One region of the Streptomyces sp. CWNU-52B genome, then DNA from elsewhere that is predicted to be linked to it. Evidence: riboswitches for the same ligand, from Rfam matches in the RefSeq annotation. Region 1 holds a riboswitch; the other holds the start of a gene.
What was found. A riboswitch is a leader RNA that binds a small molecule or an ion and turns the genes downstream of it on or off. The one in region 1 is predicted to bind cobalamin.

Region 2: it holds a riboswitch for cobalamin, as region 1 does, so the genes downstream of both, ACLVWQ_RS38510 (cobalamin biosynthesis protein) here and ACLVWQ_RS15390 (ABC transporter substrate-binding protein) in region 1, are expected to answer to the same signal.

Annotation. Positions count from the first base shown of each region.
Region 1 is NZ_JBLFJV010000013.1:91,284-98,894, forward strand. Features, by position in the region: gene ACLVWQ_RS15360 (acyltransferase) at 82-867, shown strand; gene ACLVWQ_RS15365 (helix-turn-helix domain-containing protein) at 989-1,561, shown strand; gene ACLVWQ_RS15370 (YbaK/EbsC family protein) at 1,676-2,233, shown strand; gene ACLVWQ_RS15375 (VOC family protein) at 2,501-3,298, shown strand; gene ACLVWQ_RS15380 (MHYT domain-containing protein) at 3,481-4,371, shown strand; gene ACLVWQ_RS15385 (CoA-binding protein) at 4,328-4,735, opposite strand; cobalamin riboswitch at 4,914-5,099, shown strand; gene ACLVWQ_RS15390 (ABC transporter substrate-binding protein) at 5,167-6,198, shown strand; gene ACLVWQ_RS15395 (FecCD family ABC transporter permease) at 6,195-7,211, shown strand; gene ACLVWQ_RS15400 (ABC transporter ATP-binding protein) at 7,208-7,611, shown strand, end outside.
Region 2 is NZ_JBLFJV010000060.1:94,936-102,546, forward strand. Features, by position in the region: gene ACLVWQ_RS38490 (cobyrinate a,c-diamide synthase) at 1-996, opposite strand, end outside; gene cobO (cob(I)yrinic acid a,c-diamide adenosyltransferase) at 996-1,595, opposite strand; gene ACLVWQ_RS38500 (putative cobaltochelatase) at 1,595-3,697, opposite strand; gene ACLVWQ_RS38505 (cobyric acid synthase) at 3,747-5,279, opposite strand; gene ACLVWQ_RS38510 (cobalamin biosynthesis protein) at 5,276-6,286, opposite strand; cobalamin riboswitch at 6,408-6,541, opposite strand; gene ACLVWQ_RS38515 (DUF397 domain-containing protein) at 6,734-6,955, shown strand; gene ACLVWQ_RS38520 (hypothetical protein) at 7,220-7,611, opposite strand, start outside.

The DNA.
Region 1 (7,611 bases):
CCACGGGGGCGGGACCGTGTGGGGTGAAGATCACAGCCGCGTCGGCTGCTGGTCGGACGTCACGCTGAGTACGGTGAGCGGGTGCCCAAGAAGAGGAACACGTTCTCGTCCCGTCGGAGCCGCCTCGTCCAGCGGGCCGTCCACGCGGGCTGGGCCTGGGTGCAGCGGACGGGCGCGGTGACCGCCGAGCGGCCCGGACGGCTGCGCTTCGCCGCGATGGGGACGGGGACCAGGCTGGCCTTCCCGCAGGGCACGGTCTTCGGTGAGCCGTGGATCCATCTCGGCGACCACTGCATCATCGGCGAACAGGTCACGCTGACCGCAGGGTTGATGCCCGACCTCGACCTCGGCGCCGAGCCCATCCTGCGCATCGGGAACGGCGTCGTCCTGGGCCGTGGCAGCCATGTCATCGCGGACACGACGGTCACGATCGGCAGTGACTGCTACTTCGGGCCCTATGTGTACGTGACGTCCACGAACCACTCGTACGACGACCCGCAGGAGCCCATCGGCAAGCAGTGGCCGCGGATGGAGCCGGTGGAGATCGGTCCGGGCTGCTGGATCGGCACCGGTGCGGTGATCCTGCCGGGGTCGCGGATCGGGCGGAACGTCGTGGTGGCGGCCGGTGCGGTGGTGCGCGGCGTCGTGCCCGACCACGCGGTGGTGGCCGGGGCGCCGGCCCGGGTCGTACGGCGCTGGACCCCGGGCGAGGGCTGGCAGCCGCCGCTGCGGACGCCGGCGCCGGTGCCGATCCCCGACGGGGTCACTCCGGAGCAACTGCACGCGCTGGCGGAGCTGGACGCCGAGGGCATCGCCGCGCTGCGGGCCACCGGGACCGCCCACGGGGACGTACGCGCGGAGTCCTGAACGTACCGGCCGGCACGGCGTACGCCCGCGCTGACCTCGCAGTACAGTTCGGTGGACGATCCGGTGCACCCCACCGTCATCCACTTCGCTGAACTCTGTCATCCGGAATATTGGACGGAATGTGTCGGACCTCGACCTGCTGACCCAGTCACTGGCGCGCAACGTCAAGCGCTGGCGCACCGACCGGGGTTTCACCCTGGACACGCTGGCCGCCCGTGCCGGGGTCAGCCGCGGCATGCTCATCCAGATCGAGCAGGCCAGGACCAATCCCAGCCTCGGCACCGTCGTCAAGATCGGCGACGCGCTCGGCATCAGCGTCACCACGCTGCTCGACTACGAGCAGGGCCCCAAGGTGCGGATCGTCCCCGCCGAGCGGGCGGTACGGCTCTGGCACACCGAGGCCGGCAGCTACAACCGGCTCCTCGCGGGCACCGAGGCGCCGGGTCCGCTGGAGATGTGGGACTGGGTGCTGATGCCGGGCGAGGGCAGCCCCTCGGACCCGCACCCCACCGGCACGGTCGAACTCCTCCACGTCACGAAGGGTGAGCTGGCGCTCACCGTCGACGGCACGGAGTACCGCGTTCCGGCGGGTGCGAGCGCCTCCTTCGAGGCCAACACCTCCCACACCTACGCCAACGCCGGTGACGTACCCGTCGAGATGGTCATGGCGGTGTCGGTCCCCGGCGTGCACTGAGAGCCCCCACGGGCCGCAGGGCACGCGAGCTACGCGGGCCATGTGCCACGGGGGCGTTCGTGCGCGCGGCGGACCCTCGGTGAGGGCCGTACCCGCGGCTGTTAGCGTGCCGTCATGCGCGCACCCATCGGACACTTCGACGACGCCTCGCCCGTCACGGAACGCCTCGACGTGCTGACCGGCCCGGTCGCCGAGGCCGTACGCGCCTGGCGCGGCAGCGTCCCCGCCGAGCAGATCGTGTACGTGGACACCGAGCCCGAGTGGGCCGACACCGCCACCTTCCTGGAGCACTACGGGCCGGAACTCCTCGACCGGTCCGCGAACTGCGTGGTCGTCGCGGGCAAGCGGGGCGGGGAGACCACCCTCGCCGCGTGTGTGGTGCTGTCCGCCACCCGGGTCGATGTGAACGGCGTGGTCCGGCGGCAACTCGGCGCGCGCAAGGCGTCGTTCGCGCCGACGGACACGGCGACCGGCGAGAGCGGCATGGAGTACGGCGGCATCACGCCGCTCGGACTGCCCGTGGACTGGCCGGTGTTGGTGGACTCCGCCGTCGTGGACCTGCCGTACGTGCTGGTGGGCAGCGGCCGGCGCCGCGGGAAGCTGCTCGTCCCCGGCAAGGTCTTCGCCGAGCTGCCGAACGCGGTGGTGCTGGAAGGGCTCGGAGTCGCCTGAGCCGGGGCCCGTCAACACACGCAGGCGGTGGCGCCGGGTGATCTGCGCGCCCCGCGCGCGGGACCCGCGTACGGCCGTGGGGCCCTTGCCCGCCGGTTGTTTCGGGTGTGTCTCGGGGGTATTCGGACGATGAACCCCCGCCCGCCTCCGGGCGAGGAGGGCTCGGGCGGGGGATGCTGAGCGAGGCGGAACCACGGTCCGGTGAGCGCCACCACGCCGCCGGACGTCCGCCCGCATCCCTCGGCACGATTCAGGAACGGTACTGCCATGAACCGCGACGCAAGAGTCCGCAACGACGTCGTCTCCAGTCACTCGGTGGCAGGCGCCCCGTGCTGGGTCAGTCTCACAGCGCGTGACCAGGGGACAGCGGAGGAGTTCTACCGGGCGGTGCTCGGCTGGCGGTTCCGCACGACCGCGCTGATGGACCGGTTCCGGATCGCCTACGCGGACGGGGTGCCGGTGGCGGGTATCGCGGCCGTCGCCTCGACCTGGCAGATGGCCGTCGCCTGGACCCCGTACTTCGCCGTCGACAGCGCCGACGAGGCGGCCGCCCGGGGCCACGAGCGCGGCGGTACGACGGCGGTCGGGCCCATCGCCTTCCCGCCGGGCCGGGCGGCCCTCCTCGCGGACCGCGACGGAGCCGTCTTCGGCATCTGGGAGGGCCAGCTCGTCGTCGGCTGGGAGACCTGGCGCCGGGCCGCCCCCGCCTTCCTGCGGCTGCACACGCGCAACGCCTTCGACGCCGCCATGTTCTACGGCGAGGTGCTGGAGTGGGCGACCTCCCGGCCCGGCTGCTGCGAGGTGCACTACGACGGGGACGAGGTGGTGCTGCGCAGCGAGGGCGAGGTGGTGGCCCGGATCCACTCCGGCGCGGTGGAGGCCGCCCCCGACCCCACGATCCGGCCCCACTGGCAGGTCCACTTCACGGTCACCGACGTCGACGCCTGCATCCGTGCCGCGCTGGACCACGGGGGCACGGTCCGGGACGGGGCGTCCGCCACGGAGGCGGTGCTGCGGGACCCGGACGGGGCCCCGTTCACGGTGACGTCGAAGCCGCAGCGCTGAGCGTCGTCCGGGAGCCGCGCCACCGGAATGCCTTCCTCCGCCGCAAAGGCGCCTACTCCTGACCGGAATCGACTGGTGGAGGGCACAGTTGGCTGTGGATTGCACGAAACCTCTTGCTCCCGTCCCGCCACGGCACGAACATCTGTCCCCGCAAGCGTCGTATTCCGGGGGGATGTTGGCATATGCAAGGTACGGTCGACGGATTCAGTTATGGCACGCTCACACCGCTCGCGGCCTATGTCATGGCCTGTCTGGGGGCCGCGCTGGGACTGCGCTGCATCACCCGGTCCCTGCGCGACGACGCGTCGAGGAAAGCCGGCTGGCTCGCGCTGGGGGCGGCGTCCATCGGCTGCGGCATCTGGACGATGCACTTCATCGCGATGATCGGGTTCCAGGTCGAGGAGAGCCGCATCCGCTACGACGTCGGCCTGACGATCCTCAGCCTCGCGGTGGCGGTCGTCGTGGTCGGTCTCGGCGTCTTCGCCGTCGGCTACCGCGGCGCGAGCACCCTCACCCTGATCGCCGCGGGCGCCTTCACCGGCCTCGGGGTCGCCGCCATGCACTACATAGGCATGGCGGCCATCCGGCTGAACGGCGGCCTGCGGTACGACATCCCGACCGTCGCGCTCTCCGTCGTGATCGCCGTCGGCGCCGCCACCGCCGCGCTCTGGGCGGCCATCGCGATCCGAGGCTTCCTCGCCAGTCTGGGGGCGAGCCTGGTCATGGGGGTCGCCGTGACCGGGATGCACTACACGGGCATGGCGGCGGTCAGCGTGCATCTGCACGGCGTGAGCGGCGGGGTGGGCGCGGGCGGGTCCGCCCACTCGCTCCTGCTGCCGATGCTCCTCGGACCGGTCCTCTTCCTGCTGCTCGCGGCCGTGGTGGTGATGTTCGACCCGCTGCTCGTCCTCGGGGACGGCGACTGGAACGGCGGCACGTCACGCGGCCGGGCGCCCGCCCAGGACGCGGACGCACCCGCCTGGTCGGGCTCGGCGTTCGGGGCGCCGCCCAGGACGAACCGGCGGACGTTCAGCCAAGGAGGGGGATCTCGATCGCCGGGCAGCGGTCCATGACCATGTCGAGGCCGGCCGCGCGGGTGCGCTCGTAGGCGGCCTCGTCGATCACACCGAGCTGGTACCAGACGGCCTTGGCGCCGATGGACACGGCCTCGTCTGCGACGGCACCGGCCAGGTCGCTGTTGACGAACACGTCGACGACGTCGACCTCGAACGGGATGTCCGCCAGCGAGGCGTACCCCTTCTCCCCGTGGACCGTCTCGGCCTTCGGGTGGACCGGGACCACGCGCTTGCCGTAGCGCTGGAGCACCGCGGCGACGCCGTACGCGGGACGCCGCTCGTTCGACGACAGGCCGACGACGGCCCAGGTGTCGCCGAGCTCGGAGAGGATCTTGCGGATGGTTGCCGGGTCGCCGTACACGGTGGGCCTCCTGGACAGACGGGATGCGGACGGGATGCAGACGGGGTGAGTGCTGCTGCGCCGGACAACAGCGGACACGGCGTGCTGATTCCCGGGCACGTGCGGCGGGAACCGGTGTCCAGGTCCCCGCCGGGCACTCCGGCCCGCCCGTGCTGCCGCGTGGCCGGAAAACCCGCCGTGATAGCTTGCGGGAGCCAGTCGAACCCATGTACGTGGGTCAGGGAATCCGGTGGAAATCCGGAGCTGACGCGCAGCGGTGAGGGTGACGGGCGGGCATCGGCCACTGGACCCGAAGACGGTCCGGGAAGGCGCCTCGTCCGGGTGAACCCGAGTCCGAAGACCTGCTGGCGGCCTCCGCGGTCCCCTGACGGCGGGGGAGCACCGTACGACCGGGCTTCGCGTTCGAGCCCTCGACGTCTGAGGAACTTCCCGTGCCCATCGCACGACCCGCCCGCCGCGCCGCCCTGTTCGTCTCCGGGGCCATCCTGCTGACCGGCTGCGGCGCCACCGACTCACCCGACTCACCCGACGCGGACTCCGCGGCAGCCGTCACCCTGGACAACTGCGGCCACACCGTCCGGGTGGAGGCCCCGCCCCGGCGGGCCGTCTCCCTCAACCAGGGCACCACCGAGATCATGCTCTCGCTCGGCCTCGCCGACCGCATGGCCGGCACCGCCACCTGGACCGACCCGGTCATGAAGGGCCTGGCCGAGGCCAACGCCGAGGTGCCCCGGATCGCCGACAACAACCCCTCCTTCGAACGGGTCCTGGACGCCGACCCCGACTTCGTCGCCGCGTCGTTCGAGTCCACGCTCGGCAAGGGCGGCGTCGCCACCCGGGACCAGTTCGAGAAGCTCGGCGTGCCCGCGTACGTCTCGCCCTCCGACTGCGCGGGCAAGGACAACACCGGAGACGGCGACGGCGCCCGGCAGAAACCGATCGGCATCGACGTCATCTACGGCGAGATACGGGACCTGGCCCAGGTCTTCGGCGTACCGGAACGGGGCGACAAGCTCGTCGCCGAGCTGAAGCAGCGCATGACGAAGGCCACGTCGGGCATCGACGCCTCGGACGTCTCCCTCCTCTACTGGTTCGCCAACTCCGAATCGCCCTACATGGCGGGCTGCTGCGGCGCCCCCGGCATCATCACCAGGGAACTCGGCGCGAAGAACGTCTTCGACGACACCCACGAGGAATGGCCCCAGATCAACTGGGAGACGGTGGCCGACCGCGACCCCGACGTCCTGGTCATCGGCGACCTGACCCGCAAGTCGCAGACCGCCGAGTCCGCGAAGAAGAAGATCGAGTTCCTGGAGTCCGACCCGGTCACCAGGAACATGACCGCCGTCAAGAAGAAGCGGTACGTCCTGCTCAGCGGACAGGCCATGAACCCGTCCATCCGCACCGTCGAGGGCGTCGAACAAGTGGCCTCCGCGCTGCGGAAGTCCGGGCTCACGGGGTGACCCGGCCGCGCGTGGGCCTGCTCTGCGCGGCCGGTGCGGCCCTGCTCGTCGCATCCGTCGCCGTCGCGATCACCATCGGACCCGCCGACATCCGCGTCGGCGACGTCTGGTCCGTGGTCGCGTCCCACCTCGGCTGGGGGAGTACGGACCTGAGCCCCATCCGGGACGGGATCGTCTGGCAACTGCGCCTGCCGCGCACCCTCCTGGCCGCCGTCTGCGGGGCCGGACTCGCCGTGTGCGGCGCGGTCATGCAGTCCCTGCTGCGCAACCCGCTCGCCGACCCGTTCGTCCTCGGGGTCTCCTCGGGCGCCTCCACCGGCGCGGTCGTCGTGGTCGTCCTGGGAGCCGGCGGCGGCCTCGTGTCGGTCTCCGCGGGCGCGTTCCTCGGCGCGCTGCTCTCGTTCGGGCTGGTGCTGCTGCTCAGCCACACCCTCGGCGGGACGACGGACCGCGTGGTGCTGAGCGGGGTCGCCGCGATGCAGCTCTTCTCCGCCCTCACCTCCTTCGTCGTGATGACGGCCGCCGACGCCGAGACCACCCGCGGCGTCCTCTTCTGGCTGCTCGGCTCCCTGGGCGGGGTCGGCTGGACCGATGTCTGGGTCTGCCTCGCGGTGCTGGCGGTCACGCTGGTGGTCTGTCTGGCGTACGCGCGCACGCTGGACGCGTTCGCCTTCGGCCAGGACGCCGCCGCGACCCTCGGGGTGTCCGTGGCCCGCACCCGGCTGGTGCTGCTGTGCGCGACCGCGCTCCTGACGGCCGCGCTCGTCAGCTCGGCGGGCGCCATCGGCTTCGTCGGCCTCGTCCTGCCGCACGCCGCCCGCGCGCTGGTGGGTTCGGGCCACGCCCGGCTGCTGCCGGTCGCCGCGCTCGCCGGGGCGGTGTTCCTGGTGTGGGTGGACACCCTGGCCCGTACCGTCCTCGATCCCCAGGAGGTGCCCGTGGGCGTGGTGACCTCACTCATCGGCGTACCGGTGTTCGTGCTGGTGCTCTACCGGACCCGGAGGACACGATGACGGCCGAGGACACCAGGAGCGCCACCGAGCACACCGGGACCGGGCCGGCCGCCGGGACGGGGTCGGCCGCCGGGCTCCGGGCCCGCCGCGTCAGCCGTACCGCCGACGGCCGTCTCATCCTGGACGGCGTCAGCATCAGCCCCGCCACCGGCGCCACCGTCGGACTCCTGGGCCCCAACGGCTCCGGCAAGTCCACCCTGCTGCGGCTGCTCTCCGGCGTCCTCGCCCCGGCCTCCGGCGTGGTCACCCTCGACGGCCGCCCGCTCGCCGAACTGGGCCGACGCGACCTCGCCCGCCGTGTGGCGGTGGTCGAGCAACAGGCCGACACCCAGGTCGAGCTGAGCGTCCTGGACGTCGTACGCCTCGGCCGCACCCCCCACCGGCGCGCCTGGACGCCGCC
Region 2 (7,611 bases), on a different contig from region 1:
CAGTTGCTCGTCCCGCAACGGATCAAAACTCACGACTTCGGCCCCGGCGGCGGTCAGCAACTCGGCGTGCTCGGCATAGGAGAAGGTGAAGGCGGCCCCACCGGCCAGGGCGACAAGGGGCCTGGCCGGCCCGTTCAGCCCGTCCGGCGTTCGCCGTTCAGCCCGTCCGGCGTTTGAGGACGAGGCCGCAAGGCCGACAGGGGGGTCTGGGGGAGCAGCCCCCAGGGCCGGGAGGGGACGGGGCGGCGGGGGCGAAAGAGCCAGCACCTCACCCGCGTCCCAGGCGACCCCCGACAACTCCCCGGCCCCACAGGCCAACGCGAACAACGCCTCCAGATCACACCCGTCCCGCACCCGCGCCCCCATCGCCGCGACAGCGGCAACCGCCTCCCCCCGCCGCTCCGCGACCGGCACAAGACCCAGATGCCGGGAAGGCGTACCCACCTGCTCGGCCCGCCGCAAGGCACCCAGCACCGGCACCCCCGACGAATCCATCGCCTCCCGCAACAGCGCCTCGTGCCGGTCGGACGCGACCTTGTTGAGGATCACCCCGCCGATCCGCACCCCGGGATCCCACGAGGCGAACCCGTGTACGAGCGCGGCCACCGACCGGGACTGCGAGGACGCGTCCACGACCAGCACCACGGGCGCCCGCAGCAGCTTCGCCACCTGCGCGGTGGAGGCCAGCTCACCCTCCCCGGAGGCCCCGTCGAACAGCCCCATCACCCCCTCGACCACGGCGAGGTCGCACCCGCGGGCACCGTGTGCGAACAGCGGGGCGATCAGCTCGGGACCGCACATGTAGGAGTCGAGGTTCCGCCCCACCCGCCCGCTGGCGAGCGAGTGGTACCCGGGATCGATGTAGTCGGGCCCCACCTTGTGCGGGGACACGGCGAGCCCCCGCGAGGCGAACGCGGCCATCAGTCCCGTGGCCACGGTGGTCTTGCCGCTCCCGGAGGCGGGCGCGGCGACGACCAGCCGGGGGACGGCGGACATCACCACTCGATGCCCCTCTGTCCCTTCTGACCGGCGTCCATCGGGTGCTTGACCTTGGACATGTCGGTGACGAGGTCGGCGAACTCCACCAGCTTCTCAGGAGCGTTCCGCCCGGTGATGACGACGTGCTGGGTCCCGGTCCGGCCCCGCAGCACCTCCACGACCTCGTCGACGTCGATCCAGCCCCAGTGCATGGGGTAGGCGAACTCGTCGAGCACGTACAGCTTGTACGTCTCGGCGGCGAGGTCCCGCTTGACCTGCTCCCAGCCCTCGCGGGCCTTCGCCTCGTTGTCCTGCTGGTCGTCGCGCTGCACCCAGGACCAGCCCTCGCCCATCTTGTGCCAGTCGACGGACCCGCCCTCGCCGCTGGCACCGAGGACCCGCAGCGCGTTCTCCTCGCCGACCTTCCACTTCGCGGACTTGACGAACTGGAACACCCCGATGGGCCACCCCTGGTTCCAGGCCCGCAGCGCGAGTCCGAAGGCGGCGGTGGACTTCCCCTTGCCGATCCCGGTGTGCACCATGACGAGCGCCCTGTTGCGTCGCTGACGAGTCGTCAGACCGTCGTCCGGTACGACACTCGGCTGTCCCTGCGGCATTACGCGGCCCTCCTGCTGTTGCCCGGACCGTCGGTCCGGCTGCTGTTGCCCTGGACGTCCCTGACCAGCCCGGCGATCGAGTCGGCCCGCAGCTCGTCGAGCGTCACGGCGCTGCCGCCGAGCTCACCCGCGAGCTGCCCGGCGAGTCCGAGCCGGACGAGCCCCGACTCGCAGTCGACGACGACGGAGGCGACCTTGTCGGCGGCGAACAGCCGCGCGGCCCGCCCGGCGAGCGCCACCGGCTCGGGCCCGCCCGTGGCCCGGCCGTCCGTGACCAGCACCACCAGCGCGCGCCGGGCCGGATCCCGCAACCGCTCCACGCGCAGCACGTCGTGCGCCCGCAGCAGCCCGGCCGCCAGCGGCGTACGCCCGCCCGTGGGCAGCGACTCCAGCCGCGTGGCGGCGGCGTCGACCGACGACGTGGGCGGCAGCGCCACCTCCGCCGTGGACCCGCGGAAGGTCACGAGCCCCACCTTGTCCCGCCGCTGGTAGGCGTCGAGGAGCAGGGACAGCACCGCTCCCTTCACGGCGCTCATCCGCTGCCGGGCCGCCATCGACCCGGACGCGTCCACGACGAACAGCACGAGGTTCCCCTCGCGCCCCTCCCGCGTGGCCTGCCGCAGATCGTCACGGCGGACGACGAGGCCGGGCCCGGACCGTCCGCGCGCCCGCTGGTGCGGGGCCGCGGCCTGCACGGTCGCGGCCAGGTGCAGCTTGGTGAGCGCCCCGCGCGGCCGGCGTGCGCCGGTGGTGCGGCCGTGCTCGGTCCGCGCCCGCGACCGCCGCCCGGCGGCCCCCTCGCCGAGCCCCGGCACGCTCAGCGTCTTCGTACGGAAGGGCTCGGCGGCCCGCACGGGGGCCTGCTCGCCCGCGCCGGGCGCCGGTACCTGCCCGTTCTCGGAGGACTCGCCCTGCGCGGGCACCTCACCGGAGCCTTCGCCGTCACCGCTGTCGGTGTCGGTGTCGTTGCCCGCGCCACCGTCGTCGGGGCCGTCCTGCGGAGGCCGCCCACCGCCGCCGCCGGGCCCGTCCGGATCAGGGTCCTCGTCGTCGGAACCGTCGGAGCCGTCGGGGGCGCCGGTCTCGTCGTCGCCCGCGAACTCCTCCAGCGTCTCGTCGAGCTTGTCCTCGTCGAGTCCCGGCGCGTCGAAGGGGTTACGCCTGCGGCGGTGCGGCAGCGCGAGGAGCGCGGCCTGCCGCACGTCCTCGGCCAGCACGTCGGTCCGCCCCGCCCAGGCGGCCAGCGCGGTGGCGGTCCTGGCCATCACGATGTCGGCCCGCATGCCGTCCACCTCGAACGCCGCGCAGGTCGCCGCGATCTGCAGGAGCGCGCCGTCGCCGAGCCGCACCGAGGGCAACAGCTCCCGCGCGGCCACGATCCGCGCCCGTACGGCCGACTCCTCGTCGGCCCAGCGCGTCGTGAACCCGGCCGGGTCGTCGTCGTACGCGAGCCGCCGCCGTACGACCTCCACCCGCTGCTCGGGCTCGCGCGAGGCCGCGACCTCCACGGTCAGCCCGAAGCGGTCGAGCAACTGCGGCCGCAGCTCGCCCTCTTCGGGGTTCATGGTCCCCACGAGCAGGAACCGCGCGGCATGCCGTACGGAGACGCCCTCGCGCTCCACGTACGAGGCACCCATCGCGGCCGCGTCGAGGAGCAGGTCGACCAGGTGGTCGTGGAGGAGGTTGACCTCGTCGACGTACAGGATCCCGCGGTGGGCGTCGGCCAGCAGGCCCGGCTCGAAGGCCTTCACGCCCTCGGAGAGCGCCCGCTCGATGTCGAGCGCGCCCACGAGCCGGTCCTCGGAGGCCCCGACGGGCAGCTCGACCATCCGGGCCGGTCGGGACACCCCCGCGCCCGCCTCGTGGGGGCCGTCCGGGCACGCCGGATCGGGGGCGGCGGGCGCACAGGAGAAGCGGCACCCCGCGACGACGTCGACCTGCGGCATGAGCGCCGAGAGGGCGCGCACGGCAGTGGACTTGGCCGTGCCCTTCTCACCGCGGACGAGCACACCGCCCACCGCGGGTGACACGGCGTTCAGCAGCAGCGCGAGCCGCAGGTCGTCCTGGCCGACCACGGCCGTGAACGGAAACGGAGTACTCACTGGTTGTCGTCCTCCCAATAGCCTTCGAGCAAGTCGCCTTCGAGTGAGGTCATGCGGGCGCTCCCGGCGGGACGAAGGGCAGACCCGCCGGCGCTCCGGACTCGATGAGCCGCCACAGCGCGTCCGTGTCCGCGTGTTCCTCGATCAGATCGCCCAGCCGGTCCAGCTGCTCCTCGCGCAGCCCCGCGAACGACGTGTCGGGGGCCGGTACGAACCTGCGTCCCGCGGCGGCGGCCACCTCGCGCAGGAAGGCGCGCCTAAAGCCGTCCGACTCCAGCGAGCCGTGCCAGTGCGTGCCCCACACCGCACCGACCCGGCAGCCGTCCAGGAACGGCTCCCCGCCGGTGACCCGGGCGACGCCGTGATGGATCTCGTAGCCCTGTACGGGTTCGCCGAGGGCCTCGCCGACCGGCCGGGCGAGGGTCTTCTCCCGCGCGAACCGCACGCGTACGGGGAGGAGTCCGAGCCCGTCGACGGCGCCGGCCCTCGACTCGACGTCGTCCTCGATGTGTTCGCCCAGGAGCTGGAAGCCGCCGCAGACGCCCAGCACGGGGCGCCCCTCGGCGGCCCTGCGCACCAGGGCGTCCGCGAGACCGCGCCGCCGCAGCCACTCCAGGGCCCGGACCGTGCCCCGGGTGCCGGGTACGACGACCAGGTCGGCGTCGGACAGTTCCTCGGGCCGGTCCACGAACCGCACGACGACGCCCGGTTCGGCGGCCAGCGCGTCCAGGTCCGTGAAGTTGGACATGAGGGGGACCGCGCAGACGGCGACCCGCAGGACGTCCTCGCCGACCGGGGCGGCGACCTCGGACTCCCGCACCGTGCCCCGCAGGGAGAGGCTCAGGCCGTCCTCCTCGTCGATGCCGAGCCCGTGCCGGAAGGGCAGGATGCCGTAGCCGGGCCGCCCGGTGAGCCCGCGGAGCATGTCGATGCCGGGTTCGAGCAGCGAGACATCCCCGCGGAACTTGTTGACGAGGAACCCGGCGACGAGCTCCTGGTCCTCGCGCGAGAGCAGGGCCACCGTCCCGAAGAAGGAGGCGAAGACCCCGCCGCGGTCGATGTCGCCCACCACGAGCACGGGCAGTCGGGCGTTGCGCGCGATCCCCATGTTCACGATGTCCGTCCGCCGCAGATTGATCTCGGCGGGACTCCCCGCCCCCTCGCAGATCACCGCGTCATACGTGCCCCGCAACTCGGCCAGACAGTCCAGGACGGTCCCGAGCAACGCCTCCTGGCGCCCGCCGTGATAGCCGCGCGCGCTCAGCTCGCCCACGGGCTTCCCCATCAGGACGACCTGGCTGCTGCGGTCGCTGCCCGGCTTGAGGAGCACCGGGTTCATGAGCGCGGTGGGCTCCACGCGGGCGGCCTGTGCCTGCATGGCCTGGGCCCGGCCGATCTCCGCGCCCTCCCGGGTCACGAACGAGTTCAGCGACATGTTCTGCGCCTTGAACGGCGCGACCTTGACGCCGCGCCGCACCAGCCACCGGCAGATCCCGGCGGTCACGACGCTCTTGCCCGCGTCGGACGTGGTTCCGGCGACGAGCAGTCCGCCGCCCAGCCGTGCGCCCGGCCCCCCGCTCATGACGTACGACCTTTCGGGACCGGCGACGTGCGCCGCGGTGCGGTGAGCGAGGCTCCGGTGAGTGACGTTCTGGTGAGCGATGTCGCGAGCAGCCGTCCGGCGACGCTCGCGCCCAGCGCGAGCAGGCTCACGCGTCGCGAGAGCCGGACGGCCCGTTCGATGTCCCCGGTGCGCACGGCCCGCCCCGCGCCGTTGAGCACGGGCCGGTGCTCGACCCGTCCCGCGTACGACAGGGTCCCGCCGAGCCGCACCCCGAGCGCACCCGCGAACGAGGCCTCGACGGGGCCGGCGTTGGGGCTGGGATGCCGGGCGGCGTCGGCGCGCCAGGCGCGGACGGCGCCGCGCGGATCGCCCCCGGCGACGGCTGCGAGGGCCGCCGTCAGCCGGGCCCCGGGCCACCCCGCGACGTCGTCGAGCCGCGCGGAGGCCCACCCGTACCGACGGTGGCGGGCCGACCTGTGTCCGACCATGGCGTCCAGCGTGTTGACCGCGCGGAACCCGACCAGACCGGGCACCCCCGCCACGGCGCCCCACACCAGGGCGCCCACCACGGCGTCGGAGGTGTTCTCGGCGACCGACTCGACGACGGCCCGCGCGATCCCGTCGGCGTCCAGCGCCTGCGGGTCCCGTCCGCACAGATGCGGCAGCCGCTCGCGGGCCACCTCGAGGTCCCCGGCGGCCAGCGCCGCGCCGACGGCCCGTGCCTCACGGCCGAGCGAGGTCCCTCCGACGACGGCCCAGGTGGCGGCGGCGGTCAGCGCGACGGACGCGGCACCCGAGGCACGGACGGAGCGGTCGGCGGCGCGGGCGGCGGCGACGGCGCCGCCCGCGCACACCGCGGTGTGCAGGGCGCCCCAGCCCCGGTGGTCCCGCCACAGGACCCGTTCGACGGCCTGCGCTCCACGGCCGAACGCGGCGACCGGATGCCCCCGGCGGGGATCGCCGAGCAGCAGGTCACCGAGGAGGCCGGCGGCGGCACCGTACGCGAAGACGCGATCGGCACGCACCGCTTCAGCCCGCCGTCACGGACGGTGGAGCCCCGGGAAAGGACCTGGCAGGAGACACACAGGTCCACAACAGGCGGCCGCGCATGGCGATATGTCCTCACTCAGGGTGTCCGCGCCCTGGTTCGACGAGACCGACGACGAGAGTTCCTGGCTCCCGGGGATCGAGACCCCCGGTGACAGTGGCGGGACCGCGCCGGATTCGCACCGGCTTCCTCTTCTGCCGTCGTAGATGGCCCCGGCAGTCCACCACGGCCCGCGAACACCCGTCAACTTGCTGTTGACCTGCGAAGAGAGAGTGTGCTGAGGCCCACAGGCCCCTGGGAACGGGCCGGTTTTCCCCTGGTGGGCCACACCGGGCTTTCCTAGACTGAACGGAGCACGGAAGGCGGACACGGGGGTGGCGGTCCAGCGCGGGGGGCGCCGGCTCTCGGGCAGGAGGAGGTCGGTGTGGACCACGAGGACCTGTCCGTGCCGCGCTGGCACACCAGCAGCCACAGCGGGGAAGACGAATGCGTCGAGGTGGCGGTCACGGAGAACTCGGTGACGGTCCGCGACTCCTGGAACCGGAGCGGAGGCCAGGTCGTCTTCTCCCGAACCCGGTGGCTCGCGTTCGTCGGTGTTCTCGACGCGGTGGCCACGCAGGAGTCCGTTGCCGGGCACCGGACATGACGAGGGGGAGCGCGATGACAGGCCGTCAGCCGACCGACATGGTCCACCGGGGGAGCGACAGCGCACACTTACCGCCCTCCGAACCGGCCTCGGCCCCGAGACTGGTCGCTTTCTGTGTGTTCGGCGGGGTGAGCGCCACACTCGTGGGCGTCGCGGCGGCCGGGCTGCTGCCGGGCGGCACCCTGAGCCCGGCCCTGTGGGTGGCCGTCGCCACCGTCGTGGCGCTGCTCCTGGGAATCTGGCGGGGCCGGCATCCGGACCGGCTCAGGCCCGTCCGCTGGGCGAGGTCTCGTCCGGTGTCACGGCCCGGCGGTCTTCGCTGAGGGAACCGGCACCCGCGTCGTGGTCCGCCGCCGTGTGCCGCGCCATGATCTGGCCCAGCCGGACGCCGAAACCGGTGACCAGGGACATCGCCGTCGCGATCATCGGGGCGAGCACCCAGGCGGAGGTGAGGTGGAAGACTCCCGCGACCGTCATCAGTCCAGCCAAGGCGAACAGCACCACGACCACGCCACCGGTGCAGTAGACGACGGTCGTCCTCAGTGAGAGCCGCTGCTCCTCGCTCCGGGCCCGCAGCACCTTGATCCGGTCCGCCGTGCGGTTCTCGTCGAGGCTGTTCATCCGGTCCGTACGCGCGGCGTCCGCTATCGCGTCAC